One region of the Thalassotalea maritima genome, then DNA from elsewhere that is predicted to be linked to it. Evidence: riboswitches for the same ligand, from Rfam matches in the RefSeq annotation. Region 1 holds a riboswitch; each other region holds the start of a gene.
The links. A riboswitch is a leader RNA that binds a small molecule or an ion and turns the genes downstream of it on or off. The one in region 1 is predicted to bind lysine.
Positions count from the first base shown of each region.

Region 2: another riboswitch for lysine. It lies ahead of ACAX20_RS06155 (Na+/H+ antiporter NhaC family protein); the one in region 1 lies ahead of dapA (4-hydroxy-tetrahydrodipicolinate synthase).
Region 3: another riboswitch for lysine. It lies ahead of lysC (lysine-sensitive aspartokinase 3); the one in region 1 lies ahead of dapA (4-hydroxy-tetrahydrodipicolinate synthase).

Region 1 covers NZ_CP166919.1:2,768,839-2,774,226, reverse strand. The annotation lists gene arcA (two-component system response regulator ArcA) at 1-116, opposite strand, end outside; gene ACAX20_RS12360 (methyltransferase) at 546-1,577, opposite strand; lysine riboswitch at 1,780-1,961, shown strand; gene dapA (4-hydroxy-tetrahydrodipicolinate synthase) at 2,061-2,957, shown strand; gene ACAX20_RS12350 (crotonase/enoyl-CoA hydratase family protein) at 3,053-3,859, opposite strand; gene ACAX20_RS12345 (hypothetical protein) at 4,099-4,380, shown strand; gene ACAX20_RS12340 (hypothetical protein) at 4,441-5,388, shown strand, end outside.
Region 2 covers NZ_CP166919.1:1,393,324-1,398,711, reverse strand. The annotation lists gene ACAX20_RS06170 (methyltransferase domain-containing protein) at 1-250, opposite strand, end outside; gene gloB (hydroxyacylglutathione hydrolase) at 347-1,144, shown strand; gene ACAX20_RS06160 (LysM peptidoglycan-binding domain-containing protein) at 1,237-2,847, shown strand; lysine riboswitch at 3,054-3,226, shown strand; gene ACAX20_RS06155 (Na+/H+ antiporter NhaC family protein) at 3,285-4,868, shown strand; gene ACAX20_RS06150 (hypothetical protein) at 4,978-5,208, shown strand; gene ACAX20_RS06145 (phosphoribosylaminoimidazolesuccinocarboxamide synthase) at 5,361-5,388, opposite strand, start outside.
Region 3 covers NZ_CP166919.1:1,461,313-1,466,700, forward strand. The annotation lists gene ACAX20_RS06430 (SufS family cysteine desulfurase) at 1-576, shown strand, start outside; gene ACAX20_RS06435 (VOC family protein) at 582-968, shown strand; gene ACAX20_RS06440 (ElyC/SanA/YdcF family protein) at 979-1,746, opposite strand; lysine riboswitch at 2,047-2,221, shown strand; gene lysC (lysine-sensitive aspartokinase 3) at 2,314-3,690, shown strand; gene ACAX20_RS06450 (glutathione peroxidase) at 3,746-4,225, opposite strand; gene ACAX20_RS06455 (NAD(P)-dependent oxidoreductase) at 4,321-5,190, shown strand; gene sbcB (exodeoxyribonuclease I) at 5,244-5,388, opposite strand, start outside.

The DNA of each region.
Region 1 (5,388 bases):
CCATCGGTAGCAACAAACGTTTCATAACCTTCGGCTTCAAATAGGTTTTTCAGGTTGATGCGGGTAATTTCTTCGTCTTCGACAATAAGAATCTTAGCCTGGGACTGGTTGATCATATATACCTCAAAGTTCAATATCACCAAAGTATGTAGCGAGCATATGTTGGTTAGTTTGTTACTCGAATCTGTGTCGAGTAAACGAGTCTATTTTTCAGTGCGCATATGATAATTAAAGTTAACAACTAAACAATGGTGAAATTGTTGTAAAAATGTAAGCGTAAAGTTGTTATTTTAAGATGTTGTTTTTTTGTTATATCTATGATTTTAAGCGGTTTTGTGTTCTGTTTCTGGTCAGGTGTGTTAATTTTGTGTTTGCAACAAATTGTAATTGCCAGAGTATTTTTGTGGTTATTAGGCGTTTAAATTTGCCAATTTTCGATTAGCAGAATGTGATCTGAGTGTAAATCGACACGTTGCTTTAACGGCCTGTTTTACAGTGTCTTACGCAGTGTTAACAAGCCGTTGTCTGTGATTGGATTGTGGAGATTATCGTTGTGCCTGATGAATAGCAAAGCCACGTTCATTGGCGATTAATTGATAGTTATTTAACGCGTTCTTGATGATAGGGGCGTACTTTAAAAAGTTATTGGCGACAATGGTGAGTGTCGCTTTAGGTTGCATATGATGCTTAATATTTTCTAAAAATTGTTCCGTAACGAAGTAATGGGTTTTTAAACCCTGATGAAACGGTGGGTTTGATAATACCACATGGTAATTATCAGTAACCTGCTGTAAGCCATTGGATGCGAATACGTGACCCTCAAGTTGGTTTTCTTGCAGAGTACGTTTTGCACTGGCGATCGCTAGGGCATTTACATCGAGCATATCGATGCGAACGTGCGGATTGGCTTTTTTTACGAAACAACCGATAACACCAGCACCACAACCAAAATCAAGCACTTGTCCCGATAACGCTGGCAAATTGTCTAATAGTAACTTAGTGCCAATATCAAGTTCACTATGGCTAAAGACGCCTGGCAGTGCCTTAACTATCAGAGTGGTATCATTTAGGGTTAATGGGTAGGATTTAAACCATTGTTCTAGGTCAAAGTCGCAGCTTTGATTATTAAAAATCATTTCGAATAAGATACAGTGGCGCGCCGAGTCGACCTTATCACAACGCGCTGCATAAGGTTTGGCTAGCTTAGTAACGGACTTGACCCCACCTTTGTTTTCGCCAACGAACATCACAATAGCCTGTTCAGTTAAATAATTACTGAGCATGGCCATGTGCATAACAAATTCAGGCTTTGATTTTGGAAAATAATAGATGACTAAGTCATGCTTATTGATTGTGTGATATTGCTCGCTAAATACACAGTCGACATCTGGGTTTTGTTGTTTAATCGCCTGATGATCGGCATAGTTGATGTTGTAACTTGTCACTTGGGCATGCGGGCTGTGTTCACTTAGTTCTTGAAAAAATAATGGATCGGGGCAGCCGATGACCAAGATATTGTTTCCTTCGAGTAAATGCATATTGCGAACAAGAAGTTGTGACGGGTTAGTTAAACTCATAAGGATGTGCCAAGTTGATTATTGATTACTATCTGCCATGGTATTTTCTCACGCTAGCAAATATTTAAAAAGCAAATTTTGCCATACGTTCGGGCTTGCCTCAGATTGCATTGTTAGTACTAAAATGATTAAATAACTGGCACTTTATGCCTATTGGTATTAGTCAGCAAAATATTGCACTGATATATTTCCTCAATTATAGGGGATCAGAAGAGGAGCGTTAACCAGGCAGTTATCTGGAGGGCCTAACCCGAAGATAGATAATGATGGGGATTATCGCCGAGGCATTGTGACGATATAGGGCGTCACAATGTCGGCTGTAACGGCTGAATCCGTGCAGCTGTCGCTTAACGAATATGGGTTAAGTGGAGTGCTTCTGGTCGTAGCGGTTTGACGTTACACCAGTCTTTCACTTTTCTAATAAAAAATCGCCGAATGGAGCGCTCGATTCGTGCTGTCATTCGGGCAGTAATGAGACAAAACATGACAACTTTTCAACTTGATGACTTTTCTTTGTGGACCGCATTGGTAACGCCGTTTGATGAACAAGGCCAAGTAGACTTTGCCAGCCTAAAAAGCGTCGTTGCTCAACAAGAGCGAGCCAACAATGGTATTTTAATTTGTGGTAGTACGGGCGAAGGACTTGCCATTGAGCCAGAGCAACAATACGAAATCGTTAAGTTTGTATGTGACTTGCAGCCAACAGTACCGCTAATGGTCGCTGTTGGCGGCTCTAACCTTACACAACAGCAAGAATGGATCAAACGTTGTAATCAATTGCCTGTGCACTGCTATTTACTTACTGCACCGCTATATACAAAACCAGGTGTAGTGGGACAAACTGAGTGGTTTAAGGCGCTAATGGATGCCGCGTTATTACCGTGCATGATTTATAACGTGCCATCACGAACTGGCGCGAGCATCCCTGTACAGGCGGTTGCAAACCTCGCTCAGCATCCAAATCTTTGGGCGATGAAAGAAGCTAGCGGTGATATCAATGAGTTTCTTGCCTATGTTGAGGCAGCCCCCAACCTAAAAATGTACTCAGGTGAAGATGGCTTGATGCCATATTTAGCCTCAGCGGGGGCTGTAGGGTTGGTTTCGGTATGCGCTAATGCTTGGCCTGAGGCAACTAACTTGTACGTGCGTAAATCACTGGCCGGTGAAACTCAAGGCTTATTTCCAACATGGTACAATGCCGTTAGTGCTTTATTTGAGGTGGCTAACCCTATTCCTGTTAAAGTGTTAATGCACAAACAAGGGCAAATTAGCACACCGGTATTGCGTGCGCCACTAACACATCGCGAATTGCCAAGTCATACTAATCTGCAGACAGCTGATGAGGCTATTAGTGCTTGGTATAAAAACGTCACAGCTTAATCGCTGCGCAGCTTTGAACACAGGTAACTGGCAATTGGTTACCTGTCGAAATAAACTCACGCTGGTTCGGCGTTTTAAAAATAACTCGCGATTCGCTACCAGCGCATTCTGGGTTGATATTCGTCACTAACCTCTTGCTTTGCATCTTTTTGTTGTTGCCGCTTGATGGCAATTTTCATGTTTTTACCGAGCATGTTTTTTATTTGGTAAATACTTTCTAGCATTAGCCAACGACCTTTGCCACTATGCCAACACCGACGGTACAGGCGTTTATTGGCAGCGACGGTGTCGGGGGATCGTTCGATTAAGCGCTTAGCTAGGTCAATAGCCTGTTGTAGTGGATTATTCGCAACTTCACTGATCAGATTAAATGACCGTGCTTGCTTCGCGTCAATAACATCAGCGGTCATAGCGAGCTTAAGGGCTTGGTCATAAGGCATCAGCTCACTTAGAGGCGCATTACCGGCCATGTCGGGGATTAATCCCCATTTACCTTCCATAATCGAAAAGTGGGCATCACTACTGGCAATTCGATAGTCCCCACCTAAGGCAATTTGTAAGCCACCGCCATAGCAATGACCGTGGATAGCAAATATAACTGGGACGGGCAATTGTCGCCAGCCATAACTGACACGTTGTGCTAAGTTTGCTTGCCAAGGTAGCCATTTAAATAGCAACCGTATAACGTTACTCGGCGAGTTCATAATGGCTTTAATATCGAGACCAGAACAAAAACTTGCCCCACTGCCAGAAACGATCACCGCGCGAACTTGCCGATTTTTACGTAACGATTTAATCGTGCTATCAAGTTGCTTAAACATTGGCATATTTAAGGCGTTAAGTTTGTCAGGGCGATTAAGTGTGACAAAAGCGATCGTATTTTTAATCTCAAGGGTAACCATATCAGCTCTCCATTTGCTAATGACCAATGTATTTCCTAGTTCATGCCGATCATGGCCGTTTGTTTTTACTCTATGGGATTGGATAAAAAATAACAAATGTGGTGATTAAATTTAATTGATGCAATGCGTTGAGTAATTGTTATAATGTCACAAAATGAAAAGCGTTGTGATAGACAACGCATCCTATCAAGTAGCGATATTAACGGATGATGATTCGGCAAATAAGAGCAAATCAGGCAATGAAAACGGTATTAAGCGTAGGCTTATTTATCGCAATGTTGCTGATCCCGCTTGCTAAGGCAGATCATCTTGGCGAACACTTTGATTATAAACATCAAGATACGCTATGTTATTTATGTCATGTGAGCGTTCTTAACGATGATTTCGTTGTTGATGATTACGCTGATCGCATCTCTCAAGTAGTCTTTTCGCTCCCTCTCTATGCCAAGCAACATGAGACAATTAAACCGTCGCTTTGCTTGCCAAATCCGCGTGCCCCACCGCAAACCTCCTGTTACTAAATCATTTTACAGGTCGTTTTTAACTGATTTTTTCAGTTACTTTTAGGTGGAAATTTATCAATGCAAATTAAAAAATTAGCGGTTGCCACAATGGTAGCCAGTACGTCATTTTCAACGTTCGCTGCGGACAATATAAATATTAGCTCAGTAATCAATGTTGGCTATACCGAGCGAGATGAGTTTAACGGAATTGCCGGTTATGGGGTTGATGAACATGCCGCGGGGTTAAAGCAAGGCTTTTGGGTGGATCATACTGAGCTGACATTATCAGCTCCGATTGATGATATGTTCTACGGTAAGGTTAGCTTGGTGTTAGATGAGCATGACGGCGCAACCGAAATAGAATTAGAAGAAGCGTTTGTGCAAACCATAGGGCTAGATTATGGTCTATCGTTGCGTGTTGGTCGCTTTTTATCAAATGTTGGTTATTTAAATAACAAGCATGCGCATACCGACAGTTTTGCCGATCGCCCATTGGTCTATCGCGCCTTTTTAAATGATCACTATTATGATGATGGTGTGCGAGTGTCATGGGTGGCACCAACCGATCTATATTTAGAAATTGGTAGTGAATTATTCAAAGGCGGGCAAATGCCGGCGTATAGTGATGGTAGCGGAGTTGGCGCAACGTCGCTGTTTGTGAAAACTGGTGGCGATATCAATGAAGAACAAAGTTGGCAATTAGGGGTATCGTATTTAGGCTTTGATAATGACAAAGGTGCGTGTTCTGCACACGACCATGGCCATGAAGAAGATCACGCTCATGAAGATGAACACGAAGCAGAGCATGAGCACGAAGAAGGGCTCGAAGAGCATTTCATTGCCGGTGCTTGTGACTTTAGCGGAAAAAAAGACTCTTATTTAGTTGATTTTGTATGGAAATGGGCGCCTGATGGCAATTACAAATACCAAAATCTAACATTTGCAGCTGAGTACTTTTGGGTAAAAGAAGATGGTGAGCTAGGCCATCATGAAGAGCACGAAGAACATGGCGTTCATGCGGATGAA
Region 2 (5,388 bases), 1.4 Mb from region 1:
AATCATCTATTTCAGCAACCACATCGGCGACTAATGGCGATTCACAGACGTTGATTTGATGGGGTATTTTTGCCTGTTGTGACTCTATTTGACTGCTAAGTTGACCCAGTTTGAGCATGTGATAGCCAAATGCGCGTTGCCACCATGGTTCAAGTGATTTCTCAATATGCTTTTTGATCAACAAACCAGATGACATATCTTGCCACGTTTTTGGCTTCTTAAGTTGTGCAAACGCCAGTGCTGGTTTCATATTCTTTCCATAATCAAACGAGTTGCTATTACGACTTTTGTTGTCGTTTCAGTCACGGTATACTGCTGTAAAAAGCCATTTTCAATAGGAGACGCTGTGTTTCAGGTCCAGGCCATTGATGCATTCAACGATAACTATATATGGTGTATTACCTCGAGTGCAAGCAAGCATTGCGTTCTTGTTGATCCGGGTGATGCCAACGTATGTATCGAATATATAGAGAAAAATCACTTAACATTAGTATCGATTTTGCTGACCCATCACCATAACGATCATGTCGGCGGCGTCGGTGAGTTACGAGATTTTACCAATCAACAACAACATTCATTACGCGTCTATGGTCCATCGTTAGAAGCAACACAGCACAGCGACGTGCAAGTACGAGAAGGCGATACGGTCGAATTATTTGATAATCAACTAACACTGAACGTTATTGATTTACCCGGCCACACCTTAGGGCACATTGGTTTTTATAACCAAGATTGGTTATTCTGTGGCGATACCTTGTTCTCTGGGGGTTGCGGAAGACTGTTTGAAGGCAGTGCTGAGCAGCTCTATACATCTTTAAACAAATTAACACAATTACCAGAGTCGACCCATGTTTACTGCGCTCACGAGTATACACTAGCGAATTTGCGCTTTGCTGAAACACTTGAGCCAGATAACCAACAACTTGCTGATTACATTACTATTGTAGAAAAAAAACGAGCTCAAAATGAGCGCACGATCCCGTCAAACATTGGCTTAGAAAAACAAATTAACCCTTTTTTAAGAACCCATTTACACCCTGTTGAACAGGCTGTTTTAAAGGCCAAACGAGAACTGGACGAACAAAAAACGTACAAACACTGGGAAGTTTTTGCTATGATGCGCGCTTTGAAAGACAGCTTCTAAATTTTTTGAAGTCTGTTAAGCAGTTAATCGTAGTTTTATAAGTAGTACCAAGATTCCACTTATAACAACATTAATAGTAGATAAGAGAATTCATGAAGAAGATTTTAATTCCCCTTTCATTAGCGGTATTAGTGGGGTGTCAAAGCGCTAATCAACCGTCGACTTCATCATCGAATATAAATGACAACATTGTCGCTAACAATGTCGATATTTTCGAAGCATTGTATGCTGATGAGTCAGCGAACGTTATTCACCCAAAAGACGATGTGGATATTCCACTGGCCGATCAAGACGAATTGGTCGTTGTCGACAACATCTGGGATCGTATTCGTAACCAGCTTAGTTTCGACATTCCAGATAATGCTCAAGTACGCGCACACCGTAATTGGTATGCTAAACATCAAAAGTACTTAGATCGTGTGGCAAAGCGTGCCGAGCCGTTTATCTATTACGTAACCGAAGAGCTCGAAAAGCATGATATGCCAATTGAGTTGGTATTATTACCCGTCGTAGAAAGTGCCTACGACCCGTTTGCCTATTCACACGGTAGTGCTTCGGGTATGTGGCAGTTTTTATCTGGTACGGGTAAACAATTTGGTTTACAGCAAGACTGGTGGTATGACGGCCGACGTGATGTTGCTGCATCAACGCAAGCTGCCATTAAGTACCTTAAGTACTTAAACGAACGCTTTGACGGCGACTGGTTATTAGCCCTTGCGGCATATAACTCAGGTCAAGGCCGAGTGTCTCGTGCCATGAAAGCCAATGCGCGCAAAGGTAAACCGACTGACTTTTGGCACTTAAAATTGCCAAAAGAAACGCGTGACTATGTGCCAAAATTACTCGCACTTGCTGAGATTGTAAAAGACCCACAACGCTTTAATGTGGAGTTATATGCCATTGCCAACAAGCCGGTGATTTCATCGGTTGATATTGGCTCACAGCTCGATTTAGCATTGGCTGCTGACATGGCTGATTTAACGGTTGACGAGTTACATGCATTGAACCCTGGTTTTAACCGTTGGGCGACCGCGCCAGATGGACCGCACTCTTTGTTGTTACCAAACAATAAAGTGGAGGCTTTTCAACAGCGCCTTGCAAAACTGGAAGAAAAAGACCGTTTAAGCTGGCAACGTTACAGAATCAAGAGTGGCGACAGCTTGTCGGTAATCGCTCGTCGTTTTAACACAACGGTGACGGTTATCAAAGAAGCCAACAACATGGCGGATAACAGCATTCGCACCGGTAAATACTTGTTGATCCCAACAGCAACGCAATCGCTGGATCGTTACAAGTCATATGAACAAGTGCGTTTGTCAAAACTTTCAAAAAAAGGCAGTGGCAAAAAATTGGTTCATACCGTGCAACGAGGCGATACGCTATGGGATATTGGTCAAAAATATAAGGTCAGTAGTAAGCAAATTGCTAAATGGAATGGTTTCGCACCAAAGGACATGTTGCGTCTTGGACAAAAGCTCACCATTTGGACCAACGCTAATGATAACGCGAAAAAGAGTGCCTCAGGAAATACGGTTGTTCGCAACATTAACTACCGCGTTAAATCAGGTGACTCGTTAGCTCGTATTGCCAATAAGTTTAATGTGTCGATTGGTGACATTGAAAAATGGAACAATCTCAATCGAGGCAAATACCTACAACCTGGGCAAATGCTAAAACTATCAGTAAACATTACCAGTATTTAATGGCTCTAATACTACTTATTGATAAGTAAATTCAAGCCACAATCGTTCAGCGATTGTGGCTTTTTACACCCCTGTCGGCGAGTTTTACATTTAGATTACAGAAAAAACTTTTTCAGCCGTTATAATTAGCGCAAGCATTCGCTGTGCATTTTGTTTTTTTCAAAAATATCATGCACAATGAAGCACATAGACGGTACACAGACCGTTCATTAAGTAGAGGTGCGATACACATCAGTAATCATGGTTAGGGTGATGCCTATAAGTCATGATGAAAGGGTTTGTCGCCGAAACAAAGTGATGCATCAACATCCATTGTTGGGGTTGCGTTGAATAAGCGTAACACTGCCATAGTAATAACCTATGGAGCGCTACGAAGTATCTTGCCACACTGCTGTTGCACTCTTCGATTTTGCGTTTCTATAACTACAGAAACACACATGGAATTAAACGATTTTTCACACTCTATGCTGTCGGTATTACCGGCTCTTTTGGCATTGATGCTCGCCATCATCACCCGTAAAGTTATTATTGCTTTAGGGCTTGGTATTTTATTGGGCGCATTGTTACTCAACAATTTTGATCTACTCAGTAGTGCCTCGTACGTCGCCTCGACTGTCGGCGGTGTCTTTATCGAAGACGGCGGTATCAACAGTTGGAACATGTCCATTATTGCCTTCTTATTGCTACTTGGCATGATCACCTCACTGTTAAGCGTCAGTGGCGCTACCCTCGCCTTTGCCAACTGGGCAATGAGTAAAATTAAAAGCAAACGCGGTGCTAAGTTATTAGCTGCGTTTCTTGGCGTCTTTATTTTTGTCGACGACTACTTTAACTCACTTGCAGTTGGTACCGTCTCTCGTCCAGTTACTGATCGGTACAAAGTCTCACGAGCAAAACTCGCCTATATTCTCGACTCAACCGCGGCGCCGATGTGTATATTAATGCCGTTATCATCATGGGGTGCCTACATTATGACCATTATGGCCGGCATTTTAGCAACCCATGGGATCACAGAATATTCACCTTTAAGTGCCTACTTAGCGGCAATTCCAATGAATTTTTATGCGGTTTTTGCCCTGCTACTGGTGTTCGCGGTGATCATTTTTGATATCAATGTCGGGGCAATGTCTCGTCATGAGCACAGCGCCAGTCAAGGCCACGATCTAGCAAAAGTTGATGTGGCAGATAACACGCCAAAAAGTGCGACGTTAGTAAATGCAAAAGCCAGTGATTTAATCTTACCTATTTTGCTCATGGTCATTGCCACCGTTGGCTTTATGATTTATACCGGCGCGCAAGCGTTGGCTGGCGATAATAAAGCGTTTAACTTATTCGCAGCTTTTGAAAATACCGATGTGGGAATGTCATTGGTGTATGGTGCATTAGTCGGCCTTGCGGCGACACTGATAAGTGTTTTGCGTCAGCGCATTGCTGCAAAAGATATCTTTATCGCCGCTAAAAATGGCGCGCATTCGATGCTAGGTGCGATTTTAATCTTATTGTTTGCCTGGACCATAGGTAGTGTTATCGGCGATATGAAAACCGGCAGCTATTTGTCATCGTTAACGCAAGGTAATATCGACTTAGCGTGGCTACCAGTACTGCTGTTTGTTTTATCGGGCTTTATGGCATTTTCAACCGGTACCTCATGGGGCACTTTCGGAATTATGCTGCCTATTGCTGGCGATATGGCCGCGGCTGCCGACATTACCTTGATGCTACCTATGCTATCGGCAGTATTAGCTGGCTCGGTATTTGGTGATCACTGCTCGCCGATATCCGATACCACCATATTGTCGTCAACCGGCGCGCGCTGTCACCACATTGATCACGTGACCACGCAATTGCCGTATGCACTGTCTATCGCCGCTATTTCTGCTGTTGGCTTTATTGTCGTTGGCTTTACCCTATCGACGAGCATGGCGTTTTTAGTCACTAGTTTGTTCTTTGTTGGACTAGTGGGCTTATTGCGCTTGATAAGCCTTGGTAACGAACAAGACAAACAAGCCAATGCTTCGTAACTAAAGAACCGAGATATACTCGCTTTACTATAAAGCGCATTCAAGCCGTATAAACGAAAAAAGCTCAGCGCCGTTAACCCTGTTAACAATTAACGCTGAGCTTTTTGATATGACATGCCAAATTGAGAAGAAACGTATTGAGTTGACTGTCGAACAACTCGGAAACTTTAAAGCGATAAACTGCTTAAACAATCACGACTGCAAAGCAGCATTCTTAAGTCAAATTGTCGGCGCAGGATTGCTATTACCAGTCTCAGCGATAGTGTCTGGTTCGATTGCCGTTGTCGGCAACACTGCCTACTGGATGATGGAGCAAGGTGAGTGTTTAGCAAAACGCTAAGGCCTCAAACCTATCACCTTTATCACATGAAGTGAATCTCTAGTCTTATTCGTGTTGTTATCTCAATGTTGTTAGGTCTTGGCGCACAACAAAAAGCCCTTGCACGTCATTCGACATGCAAGGGCTTTATATAATTTATATGCTGTATCTAATTAAGCAATAAGATCGTATTGCTCTTTT
Region 3 (5,388 bases), 1.3 Mb from region 1:
CATTTGCGCCAATGTATTATTGAAATGACTAATGGTGACACTTCGCAAAACGTTAAAATTAGCCAAAATAGTACATTGCCAACATCGCAAAATCATGCGGTTAAGCAACAGGTATCAATAGCTGACGAAATACAGCAGATATCGGCGCCACAGCAAGTAGACGCCCTAAACACTTTACCGTCTGCAGAACAAGTCATTGCTCAGTTTGAGACGTGTAAAGGTTGGGATCAACGGCATCGGCAAATTATGTTACTGTCTAAACAACTACCGCGACTCGATAAATCAGCTCGTAACGATGATTTACTCATTTCTGGTTGTGAAAGTAAGGCATGGCTACAACAAGAGCAGCATGACGGAAAATATTATTATCGAGGCGACAGCGATGCGCGTTTAATTCGCGGCTTGATGGTGGTTATTTTCAGCCTGTTTCAAGGCAAGCCCGTTGCACAGGTGAGCACTGATGATGTATCAAGTTATTTTCAGCAATTAGGCTTGTTGCAACATCTGAGTCCATCGCGTGGCAATGGCGTACGTGCTATCGTTGATCGAATCTTTAGCTTACAACAGGGAGGTTAACATCGGTGTCTGCAATAGAAGGTATTGGTCAGATTGCAATAACAACGGATAACCTCAAACGTAGCAAGCAGTTTTATACACAAGTCTTAGGTTTGCCATTACTGTTTGATGTGGGCGAGCATTTATCATTTTTACAATGTGGTGATATCCGCCTGATGCTCACAACTTTGCAGGGTGATAAAGCCGAACATCACACATCGGTTATTTATTATAAAGTCGCTGATATAGAGCAAATGTTTATCAACTTAAACGCTAAACAGGTGGTTATTGAGCGTGAGCCCGCTCTGGCGGCGACATTAGACGATCATCAGTTATGGTTAGGCTTTATCCGCGACCCAGATAATCACTTAGTGGGAATTATGGCGGAAAAGCCTTTAAAATACGGTGCTTAAGTAGGCTGGATTAGTTTGCCAGTCCGGCAAAAATCATTTTAATGAGCTGCCAGACTTGGCCGATAAATTCATAAAAGAAAAGCTCAGATGTTTCGAAATGCTTGCCATGGGGGGCAATAACGCGCCAATTCAGTTCGCTGTGTTTGGCCCGAAAGCCGGTTGGCGCGGCAATAGGAGCTAATCCTCGTTGTTGAAAAAATGTCATCGCTCTTGGTATATCGCTGGCATTTGTTACTAAGGCAAATTGTTTATGAGTAAGTAGCGGTGTTAAATAAATCGCCTCTTCTTCGGTATCCCTAGCTTGTTCAATGGCGATAATATTGCCGCTATAACCGAGTTCAATAAGCGCATCTTTCACCATTTGTGCGTTAGTGACATTATCAGTCATTGCAGCACCTGAGGTAACAATCGTCGCTTCGGGATGTAAATTGGCAATGCGTAGCCCTTCCACCATGCGTTGTAAGGAACAGGTTTTGAGTTGCTGGCTATGTGCTAGGCGCTTATCAGCGCTATGACCGCAACCCAGAACTACAATATAATCGAGCTTTTCAACCTGCTGTTGATATACCGGGTATTGTCCCTCCAATGTTTCGATTAAATGCTCACTAACAGGTTTTGTTGCCAATAAATATAGGGCTAACAGGGCGCATAGGGATATGATTTTCGCCTGAACGTGATATTTTTTTCGCGCAATGAAGGCCAAGATCAATACGACGATAACAATGATCTGAGGCTGTAAAAAAAAGGCGATAAATTTTTTTAGTAAAAAGGTATCCACGTTTATTACTCTCTTGTTGTTTGTTATAGCATACCTGATCTGCATCTGGAGTTAATGGTTATTAGTAACAAAGGTAAATATTATTCAGGTAAAAATTCAATTTGGCGTGTATAAATTAACTAAGATCCGACACTTTTGTTTACCGCGAACTCATCCGAGCATTTAAGTTAGTAGAACTTTTACTCAAATGGTGGTTGCAATAGAACGTTTGATACGCTTTAATGCTGAGAGTTAAGTGTCAGATCCTATTGATATTTATATCAAGTTACTCGCTGTCATAGCGATGATAGGCTTTGATTTAACACCAGAAGAGGCTGCGTTAGCCAGGTAGATAATTCTAGGTACCATCAACCACAGAAAATTATCGAGGGGGACTAACGCCGAGGGTATAGCGCCTGATGGGAGGCCTGTACTCGGTCATTATGGTTGAATCCTGATGACTGTCACCGGTGAACGGTGGAGAGCTTCTGGCTGAAGATGTAGAGATCCTAATCCAAGCTGTTCAGTCATGCTCTTCCTTTGATTGTTTACCTTTATAACGAATAGGTAATATAGGGAGAATATCCAATGGTAAATACCGAAACCAATAGCTGTTTCAATAGCAGACTCAATGTTGCCAAATTTGGTGGTACTAGCGTCGCTGATTTTGACGCTATGTTGCGTTGTGCAAAAATTATCAAAAATAATCCTGATACCCGTGTCGTCGTTGTTTCGGCAAGCGCTGGTGTTACCAATGAATTAGTGCGTTTAGCTAACGACCAACTTGAACCAAATCAGCAACAACAAATACTCGAGACTATTGCTCAAATTCAACAGCGCATTATCACTCAACTAGCTGATGCTAGCGTTGTGCGCCAACAGGTTGATTTGATCCTTGATGAATTGAGTAAGTTAGTTACAGAACAGAGTATATCTCGCTCGGTACGCCATGCAGACGCAATTTTAGCCTGTGGTGAGCGGATGAGTTCGGTGATATTTGCTGAAGTACTACACATGATTGATGTACCAGGGCAAATGTTTGACGTGCGTCGCGTAATGCGCACTGACAGCCTGTATGGTCAGGCTAATGTAAACATTGATGAGTTAAAAAATCGCTGTCAGAGTTTATTGCAACCGTTACTGAGTGATCATGTTATTGTTACTCAAGGCTTTATTGGCGAAGACCAGCTAGGTTATACGACGACGTTAGGGCGGGGTGGCTCTGATTATTCCGCGGCATTATTAGCAGAAGCACTGAATGCAGATAATCTACAAATTTGGACTGACGTGGTCGGTATATTTACCACTGATCCGCGCATTGCCAGTAGCGCTCGAGCGATCCCTGAAATCAGTTTTGGTGAAGCTGCGGAAATGGCGACCTTTGGTGCAAAAATTTTACACCCTGCAACGTTAATACCAGCAATGCGTTCCGATATCCCAGTGTTTGTTGGCTCATCAAGAGAGCCAGAGTCAGGAGGCACCCAGATTCGTCAACAGGTAACATCAAAGCCGAGATATCGCGCCATTGCCATGCGCAAAGAGCAAACGTTAGTTACGGTAAAAAGTCCGGCGATGTTACATGCAAGTGGCTTTTTGGCAGAGGTTTTCGCGATTTTGGCAAAACATCAATTAAGTGTTGATTTGATCACCACCTCCGAAATTTCGGTTGCCATGACGTTTGATAATCCCGTTGGCTCAACCCAAGCATTGATCAATCAACAAGTATTGGCCGAACTCGAACAATTGTGTGATGTCACGGTTGAGCACGACCTGTGTTTAGTGGCAATTGTTGGTAATAATCTACAAAGTACCAATCAATTGGGTAGCAGTATTTTTGATCACCTAGAAGATACTTCAGTAAGAATGATCTGTCATGGTGCTAGTGCCAATAATTTGTGTTTTTTAGTCAATGAGCAAGATGGCCATCATGTGGTTGAAACCTTACACAATAAGCTATTTGCATAACTTTGCTCAACGTACAAGCTCATCAAAATGAGCGCATTATTTAATGCACTTGGTATTACAATAAGCGCTCAATATCTTTACTAATATCTTCAGGCTTAGTCATCGAGCCATAACGCTTAGTTACCTTACCGTTGCTGTCGACCAAAAACTTGGTAAAATTCCATTTTATTTTCTTTGAACCCAAGATACCTTTGGCATTATTTGTTAAATAATCAAATAATGGTTCGGCATTATCACCGTTGACATCCACTTTACTAAACAGATCAAAATGAATGTTAAAGTTTAGATCGCAAAAGTTGCGAATTTCATCGTCAGAGCCTTGTTCTTGTTTACCAAACTGATTACAAGGAAAAGCCAAAATTGCTAAGCCTTTATCTTTATATTTTTGATAGAGCGTTTCCAAACCCTGATATTGTGGTGTAAAACCACAGGCGCTGGCAGTGTTAACGATAAGCATAACCTGATCTTTATAGCTCACCATGGGTACCACGTCGCCTTTATTGTCTGTTACCGTAAAATCATAAATTGATGTCATAAATTTGCGCCTATGTGATGTGCATTGCTTTGCGTTAATTAATCTACTTGATATAAACTAGCACCCTCTAATTTAAAAGTAAAAAAGGGTTAAAAATGACAAACGTTGCCTTTATTGGTTTGGGTGTTATGGGCTATCCAATGGCCGGTCATTTACAAAATTCAGGGTATCAAGTGACGGTGTATAACCGTACCACAGAAAAAGCAAAGCGTTGGGCTGATCAATACGCTGGCGAGTATGCAACAACGCCAGCGCTTGCAGCAAAAAGTGCTGATATTGTATTTTGTTGTGTCGGTAACGATGATGATGTTCGTCAGGTTGTGTATGGCGATGACGGCATACTATCAGGACTAAAAGAAGGCGGTATTTTAGTTGATCATACAACGGCTTCAGCTGAATTAGCTCGAGAGCTTGCGCAAGAAGCGCAGCGTCAAGGTAAGTATTTTATAGATGCCCCGGTTTCTGGTGGTCAAGCGGGCGCCGAGAATGGTCAACTTACCATAATGTGTGGTGGCCCAGAAGATGTATTTGCTAAGGTGCAACCTGTGATGGAAGCTTATGCCAAATTCAGTCAGTTACTAGGACCCGTTGGCAACGGTCAGATTGCCAAAATGGCCAACCAAATATGTATCGCAGGTGTGGTGCAAGGCTTGAGTGAAGCATTGAATTTTGCGCAACGTGCAGGCTTGGACGCTGACAAACTGGTTGAAACCATCTCAAAAGGTGCAGCAGGCAGTTGGCAGATGGAAAACCGTTATAAAACCATGTACGCCGGTGAATATGACTTTGGTTTTGCGGTTGATTGGATGCGTAAAGATTTAGCGATCGCCTTTGCTGAAGCGAAAAAGTACGATGCCAAATTACCGATGACTGAAATGGTTGATGGTTTTTATGAAGAAGTGCAAAAGCTAGGCGGTAACCGTTGGGATACATCAAGCTTAATCGCACGCTTTAAAGATAAGTAACTTATATAATGGCGCCTGGTTATAGCCAAGGCGCCGACATTTGTATTGTCTAATTAGTTTTGCACGTACAAGTACAGCGCCTTTAATATGGCGATTTTGTTGGCATCTGCCTCATGTTCATGAGCTAGATTTTCAATCTTCATCATGTACTCATCAAGGCTTAAGCCGTTTTCACCATATTGCAGTTTGTTTTGGCAA